DNA from 2 places in the Streptomyces sp. NPDC088350 genome. Region 1 is predicted to be linked to the other one. Evidence: predicted binding sites of a transcription regulator. Region 1 holds the regulator's gene; the other holds the start of a gene.
The links. Region 1 encodes HspR, which represses chaperone genes until heat shock. Its sites were predicted from a motif close to TTGAGNNNNNNNNNCTCAA; they were not measured.

Region 2: a site for HspR is predicted at 2,927-2,945, ahead of lon (endopeptidase La). Genes of this name have one in related genera too.

What each region holds. Positions count from the first base shown of each region.
Region 1 is NZ_JBIVNL010000006.1:335,640-340,552, forward strand. Features, by position in the region: gene dnaK (molecular chaperone DnaK) at 1-1,246, shown strand, start outside; gene grpE (nucleotide exchange factor GrpE) at 1,243-1,905, shown strand; gene dnaJ (molecular chaperone DnaJ) at 1,942-3,129, shown strand; gene ACIQBL_RS22970 (heat shock protein transcriptional repressor HspR) at 3,137-3,589, shown strand; gene ACIQBL_RS22975 (PA14 domain-containing protein) at 3,674-4,913, opposite strand, start outside.
Region 2 is NZ_JBIVNL010000001.1:981,384-986,296, forward strand. Features, by position in the region: gene ACIQBL_RS04550 (rhomboid-like protein) at 1-698, shown strand, start outside; gene ACIQBL_RS04555 (MarR family winged helix-turn-helix transcriptional regulator) at 980-1,456, opposite strand; gene ACIQBL_RS04560 (alpha/beta hydrolase fold domain-containing protein) at 1,526-2,569, shown strand; gene lon (endopeptidase La) at 2,968-4,913, shown strand, end outside.

The DNA of each region.
Region 1 (4,913 bases):
CGACTGGGACCAGCGGGTCGTCGACTACCTGGTGAAGCAGTTCGCGGCCGGTCACGGCGTCGACCTGGGCAAGGACAAGATGGCCCTCCAGCGTCTCCGTGAGGCTGCCGAGAAGGCCAAGATCGAGCTGTCCAGCTCCACCGAGACCTCGATCAACCTGCCCTACATCACGGCGTCCGCCGAAGGCCCGCTGCACCTGGACGAGAAGCTCACCCGGGCCCAGTTCCAGCAGCTGACGGCCGACCTGCTGGAGCGCTGCAAGACGCCGTTCCACAACGTCATCAAGGACGCCGGCATCTCCATCAACGAGATCGACCACGTCGTGCTCGTCGGTGGCTCCACCCGTATGCCCGCCGTCGCCGAGATCGTCAAGGAGCTCACCGGCGGCCAGGACGCCAACAAGGGTGTCAACCCGGACGAGGTCGTCGCCATCGGCGCGTCCCTCCAGGCCGGTGTCCTCAAGGGTGAGGTCAAGGACGTCCTGCTCCTCGACGTCACCCCGCTGTCCCTCGGTATCGAGACCAAGGGCGGCATCATGACCAAGCTGATCGAGCGGAACACGACGATCCCGACCAAGCGGTCCGAGATCTTCACCACCGCCGAGGACAACCAGCCCTCCGTGCAGATCCAGGTCTACCAGGGCGAGCGCGAGATCGCGGCGTACAACAAGAAGCTCGGGATGTTCGAGCTGACCGGTCTGCCGCCGGCCCCGCGCGGTGTCCCGCAGATCGAGGTCTCCTTCGACATCGACGCCAACGGCATCATGCATGTCACGGCCAAGGACCTCGGCACCGGCAAGGAGCAGAAGATGACCGTCACCGGCGGCTCCTCGCTGCCGAAGGACGAGGTCGACCGCATGCGCCAGGAGGCCGAGCAGTACGCGGACGAGGACCACCGCCGCCGCGAGGCCGCCGAGTCCCGCAACCAGGGTGAGCAGCTCGTCTACCAGACGGAGAAGTTCCTCAAGGACAACGAGGACAAGGTCCCCGGCGAGGTCAAGACCGAGGTCGAGGCCGCCGTCGAGGAGCTGAAGGCCGCGCTCAAGGGCGAGGACACCGCCGAGATCCGCACCGCCACCGAGAAGGTCGCCGCGGTCTCGCAGAAGGTCGGCCAGGCCATGTACGCCGACGCCCAGGCCACGCAGGCCGCGGGCGGCGACGCCCCGGGTGCCGAGGCCCCCAAGGCGGACGACGACGTGGTGGACGCCGAGATCGTGGACGACGAGCGCAAGGACGGTGCCGCGTGACGGAGGAGACCCCGGGCTTCGACGAGAAGCCCGACGTCCCCTCCGGCGCCACCCCCGACGACGCCGAGCCGCAGGCCGCCTCCCCCTCCGGCAGTGGGGAGGGGGCGGCCCCGGCAGGGGACGCAAGCGCACAGATCGCCGGTCTGACGGCCCAGCTGGACCAGGTGCGCAAAGGGCTCGAAGAGCGCACCGCGGACCTCCAGCGGCTCCAGGCCGAGTTCCAGAACTACCGCCGCCGGGTCGAGCGCGACCGGATCGCGGTCAAGGAGATCGCCGTGGCGAACCTCCTGACCGAGCTGATGCCCACGCTCGACGACATCGGCCGCGCGCGGGAACACGGTGAACTCGTCGGCGGTTTCAAGTCGGTGGCGGAGTCGCTGGAGACCGCCGCGGCGAAGATGGGACTGCAGCAGTTCGGCAAGGAGGGCGAGCCCTTCGACCCGACGATCCACGAGGCCCTCATGCACTCGTACGCGCCGGACGTCACCGAGACGACCTGCGTGGCGATCCTGCAGCCCGGGTATCGCATCGGTGAGCGCACCATCCGCCCCGCGCGGGTGGCGGTCGCCGAGCCGCAGCCCGGTGCCACGCAGACCGGCAAGGCGGAGGACGAGTCCGAGGCCGGCGATGAGAAGGACAACGGCCCTGAGGAGGGCTGACGCAACACCGGGCGCGGGAAAGGAGGGACGTCGAGGATGAGCACCAAGGACTTCATCGAGAAGGACTACTACAAGGTCCTCGGCGTCCCCAAGGACGCCACCGAGGCCGAGATCAAGAAGGCGTACCGGAAGCTCGCCCGCGAGTTCCACCCGGACGCCAACAAGGGCAACGCCAAGGCGGAGGAGCGCTTCAAGGAGATCTCCGAGGCCAACGACATCCTCGGTGACCCCAAGAAGCGCAAGGAGTACGACGAGGCCCGCTCCCTCTTCGGCAACGGCGGCTACCGCCCGGGGCCGGGCGGCGCGGGCGGCGGCAACTTCAACTTCGACCTGGGCGACCTCTTCGGAGGCGGCGCCCAGGGCGGCGGCGCCGGGGGTTCCGGCGGCTTCGGCGGCGGCATCGGTGACGTCTTCGGTGGCCTGTTCAACCGCGGCGGCACGGGCACGACCCGTACGCAGCCCCGGCGCGGCCAGGACATCGAGTCCGAGGTCACGCTCAGCTTCACGGAGGCCATCGAAGGGGCCACGGTCCCGCTGCGGATGTCCTCGCAGCAGCCCTGCAAGGCCTGTTCGGGCACCGGCGACAAGAACGGCACACCGCGCGTGTGCCCGACCTGCGTCGGCACCGGCCAGGTGGCGCGCGGCTCCGGCGGCGGTTTCTCGCTCACGGACCCGTGCCCGGACTGCAAGGGCCGCGGCCTGATCGCCGAGCACCCCTGCGTCGAGTGCAAGGGCAGCGGGCGCGCCAAGTCCTCGCGGACCATGCAGGTCCGTATCCCCGCGGGGGTCACGGACGGCCAGCGCATCCGGCTGCGCGGCAAGGGGGCGCCTGGTGAACGGGGCGGCCCCTCGGGCGACCTGTACGTCATGGTGCACGTCGACGCGCACCCCGTGTTCGGCCGCAAGGACGACAACCTCACGGTGACGGTCCCGGTGACGTTCGCGGAGGCGGCACTGGGCGGCGAGGTCAGGGTGCCCACCCTGGGCGGACCGCCGGTGACGCTGAAGCTGCCGCCGGGCACGCCCAACGGCCGGACCATGCGGGCCCGCGGCAAGGGCGCCTTCCGCAAGGACGGCACCCGGGGTGACCTCCTCGTGACCGTCGAGGTGAGTGTCCCGAAGGACGTCACGGGGAATGCTCGTGACGCGCTGGAGGCGTATCGAGAGGCGACCGCGGGCGAGGACCCGCGGGCGGAGCTGTTCCAGGCCGCGAAGGGAGCATGACAGAGCCATGGATTCGACCGGCCGTCGACGCAACCCGTACGAGCTGACCGAGGAGACCCCGGTCTACGTCATCTCGGTGGCGGCCCAGCTCTCCGGCCTGCACCCGCAGACGCTGCGCCAGTACGACCGCCTCGGCCTGGTCTCCCCGGACCGCACGGCCGGGCGGGGCCGGCGCTACTCGGCCCGCGACATCGACCTGCTGCGCACCGTCCAGCAGTTGTCGCAGACCGAGGGCATCAACCTCGCCGGCATCAAGCGCATCATCGAGCTGGAGAACCAGGTCGTCGCGCTCCAGCAGCGTGTCGCGGAACTCCAGGCGGCGGTGGAGGGGGCGGCGGTGACGATGCAGCAGCGGGAAGCGGCGGTACACGCTTCGTACCGGCGGGACCTGGTGCCGTATCAGGAGGTCCAGCAGACGAGTGCGCTGGTGGTGTGGCGGCCGAAGAAGGCCAAGGACTGACCTCATGCGGGAAAAGGACTGACCTCATGCGGGAAGGGGCCCGGAGACAGAGTCTCCGGGCCCCTTCCCGTGTGTGCGGAGCCGTTACTCCCAGATGCCGTACGCCTTCTGCTCCCTGACCTCCTCGTGGCCTGCCGGGTCGGTGTAGACGGCCCGGTAGTAGTACAGCCCGAGCCGGTCCTCGTGGACCGTGGTGTCCAGGTGGAACGCCGGGTTGTCGACCTTGCCCGTGGCGAACGTCGTCCAGGCTCCCGCTGCCGCGTCCCACTTCTCCCAGCGGTAGTCGGTGTAGTCACCGCACGGCAGGTCGTAGATGGTGACACCGCAGCGGACGTAGAGCTCCGGGTACCGGTCCTCGACGACCTTGGTGCCGGTCCAGCCCGGCGGGCGGGTGTCCGGCAGGGTGACGGAGAGGCCGGCGGGGTGGTAGGCCTCCGGGCCGTCGTTCTCGTCGTAGAGCGGGGAGTCGTCCAGAGCGGCGACCCGGTAGACGTGGGTGGCGCCGTCGGGGACGGTCGGGCAGAGGATCTGGGTCGGGGTCAGCGACTCCCCGCCCCAGCAGTTCCGTTCCCAGACCGTTTCGCCGGTGTCCGGGTCGCCGGCGCTCTGCCACACCGCGTAGCCGGTGACGTCGTCGTCGGCCGGCGGCGTCCAGCTCAGGCGGACGCCGAGCGGGACCTGCTCGGCGGTCAGGTTCCCCACCGGTGCCGGGCGTTCGGTGTCCGGCGTGGTCCCGGTGGCGGCGGGGCCGGGCTGCGACGCGTGGCCGTACGGGTCGATCGTCACGACCGTGTAGTCGTACGTCGTCTCGGAGGCTCCGGAGACGTCCCAGCAGACGCCGTTGATCTGCCGGGAGCCGGCGTAGTCGGGGGCGTCGCCGGTGGTCCAGGTCCAGTACGTCTCCGGGTCCGTCAGCGGCAGGTCCTGCGAGTTGTCGGGCTTGCAGCCGGTCACCTCGGTGCTCTCGCCGGTCGCCCGGTCGGTGCGGGTGATCCGGTAGGTGAGGAGCGGGCCGCCGTCGAAGGTCCAGGGGTCGGCGCTGCTCCACTCGATCATCACGCCCTCGTCGAAGCGGCCCGCGGTGGTCGCGAACGCCGGGATCGCCTCGGGCCGGTCGGCCATCGTCAGCGTGAGCTCCGCCGGGGCGGCGGCATTGCCCTTGGCGTCCACCGAACGCACCGCGTACCGGTAGGTGCCGGCGACCGCGGCCAGCTGGCGCGGCACGACGTCGGTCTCCTTCGTGGTGCCCTTGCCGGGCAGCGCGTCGAGCCAGCCGCCGGTCACCGGGTCGAGCTGGAGGACCTGGTAGGAGGCGGCCCCGTCG
Region 2 (4,913 bases), on a different contig from region 1:
CACTCCGCAGCCTCCACCCCTGGCGACTGCTGCCGACGCCCACCGGGACGCCGTTCACCTTCGCCTACGCGATGCTGCTCCTCGTCACCTCCCTCGTGGCGCAGTACGCCGATGCGACCCTCGTGAACGAACTGCACCAGGCCTCCAGCACCGATGTCGCCCACCTCGTACGCGACCCGCTGCTGGTGCTGGTCGCCAGTGCGCTGTGGATCGTCGGCGGAATGATGTCGCCGTACGCGATCCTCTTCCTGCTCGTGCTGACCGCGCTGGAACGGCGGATCGGCGGGATGCGGGCCGCCGCGGTGTTCGTGTCCGGGCACATCCTGGCCACGCTCGCGACCGAAGGGACCGTGGGAATCGCCGTGTTGGCGGGGCATCTGCCCAACAGCTCGCTGCACCGCCTCGACTACGGCATCAGCTTCGGCGTGGCGACGAGCATAGGAGCGCTGTCCGGTCTGCTGCGGCCGTGGCTCGGCCTGCCGTTGATCGGCCTGTTCGGCTGGTCGCTGGTCGAGGACCTGATCGAGTTCACCGACCCCATGACGAACTGGGGCCACTTGATCTCCCTGACGATAGGCGTCGCGACCTGGCCGTTGATACGGCGCTGGCATCGGGCCGCGCGGGTGACTCGGCTTGAGGCGGCCCGGTTCGAGGCAGCCCGGTTCGAGGTGGCTCCGGTTGAGGTGGCTCGGGTCTAACTGCCCTCCCGTCTGGCGGCGTTCAGTTTCTTCGCCAGTGCCGGGATGCCAAGTCGCGCTTCCTGCGCGGCGGTTGCCGAGTGACGGTCGTCGGAGGTGCCCCTGGGCGAGCCCCACCCCGTGCGCGGAGTGGGACACCCGAGCCGTTCTCCACCACACGGTGGGCGGCATGCGCATCTTCGCCGCCGAACTGAACGACATCGATCCGGGCGCCGAGCACGAGTCCGACTGGCTGGGCGGAGATCCGGAGGGCGCGCTGCCCGGGGGTGAGGCGATGTCCGTCAGCCTGTGGGCGTGCCGATCTGCTTGTGCTCTAGCGCCGAGCGCAGCTTCGAAAGGGCCTGTGCGGCGGCCGACGCCGAGGAGTTGTCGAGAGCGGTTCCGATCAGGTCGGCCACTCCGTCGGTGAAGGTCTTCTCCGCCGCATCGACAAGCTGCGAGCCGTCGTCGGTCAGGGCCAGCAGTGAGGACCGGCGATCGGACGGATTCGGGAGCCGGACGGCCCAGCCCTGCTTTTCCAGACGGTCGACGGTCTTGCTGGTCGCCCCGATGCCGATGGCGAATTCGGCGGCAAGGTCCGCCACGCGGGACTCGGGACGGTCGCGCAGGTAGCGCAGGGCCTCGAACTGCGACGTGACGATCCCATGCCGCTCCCGGAGGCGGTCGTTGAGGGCGTTGTACAGACGTGTCTCACATCGGACCAGGTCGGCGAAGAAGCCCGCGAGGTCGACTGTCCCACTGCTCACTTTGAATGCCACGGCATATAGTTTACGATATATTCCTCGGCATATAGTGCTGTGGAAGTTACTTGCGACGGGAGTGGACGCATGAGCAAGGACCAGCGCGTGCAGGTGGACGCGATGCTGCGACAGCCGCGACCTGAGGGCCCCCGGTCGGTCGAGGCGATCCGAGCGGGGTTCGAGGCGCTGATGGCCCGGATGATCGTGCCCGACGGTATGCGCACCGTGCGGACAACTCTCGGCGGCCGGCCCGCGCTGCATGTCCAGCCTGACAACGGGCCACGCGACAACGGGCCACGCGACAACGGGCCTCGCGACAACGGGCCTCGCGACAACGGGCCTCGCGACAACGGGCCTCGCGACAACGGGCCTCGCGACAACGGGCCTCGCGACAACGGGCCTCGCGCCGGGACGATCCTGTACTTCCACGGCGGCGGCTGGGTGTACGGCTCCCCCGAAAGCGTGCTGTCGCTGACGGGACACCTCGTCGCCAAGACCGGCTTCGGGGCGTACTCGGTGGACTACCGGCTCGCCCCCGAGCATCCGTTCCCGGCCGCGATCGAAGACGCGCTGAGCGCCTACCGCGCCCTCCTCGACGGCGGTCAGGACCCTTCGGCCGTCGTGTTCGCCGGGGACTCGGCCGGCGGCGGCCTCGCCGTCACGACCTGCCTGGCCGCCCGCGACGCGGGCCTTCCGCTGCCCGCCGCCCTCGTGGCGTTCTCGCCGGGCCTCGACGCCACCCGCACGGGCAGGAGCATGGACGCCAAGGAAGGCATCGACCCGATCCTCACCCGCAAGTCCGTGGAACACACCGGAGCCATGTACCTCGCCGGAGCCGACCCCCATCAGCCCATGCTCAGCCCAGCCGTCCTCGCCGACCTGACCGGCTTTCCGCCCATGCTCATCCAGGTGGGCACCAACGAGATCCTCCTGGACGACTCCACACGCCTGGCCGCGCGGGCGAGGGCAGCCGGAGTGGACGTCATCCTGGACGTCACCGCCGACGTACCGCACGTGTTCCAGGCGTTCGCAGGTGTCCTGGACGAGGCCGACGAGGCACTGGACCGTGCGGCTCTCTTCCTCGGTCAGCGCATCCGGGCCGCGGGCGCAGCGCACACGTCAGCAGCGTAGGGCTGCCCCGGCCTCGCTCAGGTCAGGCCTCGGCGCCTCAGGCCTCGGCCCCGGGCCTCCCGCCTGAGGCGCCGAGGAATACGACTCCCCCGCGAGGGTCTGCCCGCTGCCCGCTGCCCGCTGCCGACGGCGGACGGCGGACCGTCGCCACCGAGGAAGTCATCCGCGTCCATTGTGCGCACCCCGCCGCGCGGAGTCCCGGAAGCGTGCGGCCGGAGCGGCCGGAGCGGCCGGAGCTGCCGGTTCTGGCGGGAAGCCGCGACGCCGATTCCGCGTTGACCTCGGGTGAGGCGGTTGTGGAGCGGCTGATCGCTCACGGCGAACAACAGGTGGGGAACAATCGAAGGCGCCCAAGCATTGAGTCGGCATAGCTCAACTTGACTGCCTAAGGGGAGATCATGGCTTCGACGTCCACACCGCTCACCCTGCCCGTGCTGCCGCTCGACGACGAGGTCGTGCTGCCCGGAATGGTGGTTCCGCTGGACCTGAACGACACCGATGTACGCGCCGCCGTGGAGGCCGCCCAGGCCGCCGCGCGGTCCGAGCCCGGAAAGCCCAAGGTCCTGCTGGTGCCACGCATCGACGGGACGTACGCGAGCACGGGTGTGCTCGGCACCGTCGAGCAGGTCGGCCGGCTGGCCGACGGCGACCCGGGCGCGCTGATCCGCGGCCGTAGCCGCGTGAAGATCGGGGCCGGGACCACCGGTCCTGGTGCCGCGCTCTGGGTCGAGGGCACCGCGCTCGACGAGAGCCTGCCCGAACCGTTGCCCGGCTCGGTGACCGAGCTGGTGAAGGAGTACAAGGCGCTGGCCACCGCGTGGCTGCGCAAGCGGGGGGCCTGGCAGGTCGTCGATCGCGTGCAGGCCATTGATGACGTGTCCACCCTCGCTGACAACTCTGGTTACTCGCCCTTCCTGACCACCGAACAGAAGATCGAGCTGCTGGAGACCGCCGACCCGGTCGCCCGGCTGAAGCTCGCCACCCAGCATCTGCGCGACCACCTCGCCGAGCAGGACGTCGCCGAGACCATCGCCAAGGACGTGCAGGAAGGTGTCGACAAGCAGCAGCGCGAGTTCCTGCTGCGGCGCCAGCTCGAAGCCGTTCGCAAGGAACTGCGCGAGCTGAACGGCGACTCCGCCAAGGACGGCGAGGAGTCCGACGACTACCGCGCGCGCGTGGAGGCCGCCGACCTGCCGGAGAAGGTGCGTGAGGCCGCCCTCAAGGAGGTCGACAAGCTGGAGCGGTCCTCCGACCAGTCGCCCGAGGGGTCGTGGATCCGCACCTGGCTGGACACCGTCCTTGAACTGCCGTGGAACGAGCGGACCGAGGACGAGTACGACATCCGGGGCGCCAAGGCGATCCTGGACGCCGAGCACGCCGGTCTGGAGGACGTGAAGGCGCGCATTACTGAGTACCTCGCTGTGCGCAAGCGCCGTAGCGAGCGCGGGCTGGGTGTCGTCGGCGGGCGGCGCGGCGGTGCCGTACTGGCCCTTGTCGGTCCGCCCGGTGTCGGCAAGACCTCGCTCGGCGAGTCCGTCGCGCACGCGATGGGGCGGAAGTTCGTGCGGGTCGCGCTGGGCGGTGTGCGGGACGAGGCCGAGATCCGCGGTCACCGGCGTACGTATGTCGGCGCGCTGCCTGGTCGTGTCGTCCGGGCCATCAAGGAGGCCGGGTCCATGAACCCCGTCGTCCTGCTCGACGAGATCGACAAGGTGGGGTCCGACTACCGGGGCGACCCGGCGGCGGCGCTTCTCGAAGTCCTCGACCCCGCGCAGAACCACACCTTCCGTGACCACTACCTGGAGGTCGAACTCGACCTGAGCGATGTGGTGTTCCTGGCGACGGCCAACGTGCTCGAAGCCATCCCGGAGGCGCTGCTCGACCGGATGGAACTGGTCCGGCTGGACGGCTACACCGAGGACGAGAAGGTCGTCATCGCGCGTGACCACCTGCTCCCGCGTCAGCTGGAGCGGGCGGGGCTCAAGGACGACGAGGTCGTCATCGACGAGAGCGCGCTGCGCAAGCTCGCCGGTGAGTACACCCGCGAGGCGGGCGTCCGCACCCTGGAGCGGTCGATCGCCCGGCTGCTGCGCAAGATCGCGGCCCAGCACGAACTGGGCGAGCGGAAGCTGCCGTTCACGGTGACCGACGCCGATCTGCGCGGTCTGATCGGCCGGCCGCACCACGTGCCCGAGTCCGCCCAGGACCCGGCCGAGCGCCGCACGGCGGTGCCCGGTGTCGCCACCGGCCTCGCGGTCACCGGCGCGGGCGGTGACGTCCTCTACGTCGAGGCGTCGCTGGCCGACCCGGAGACGGGCGCGGCGGGTCTGACCCTGACCGGTCA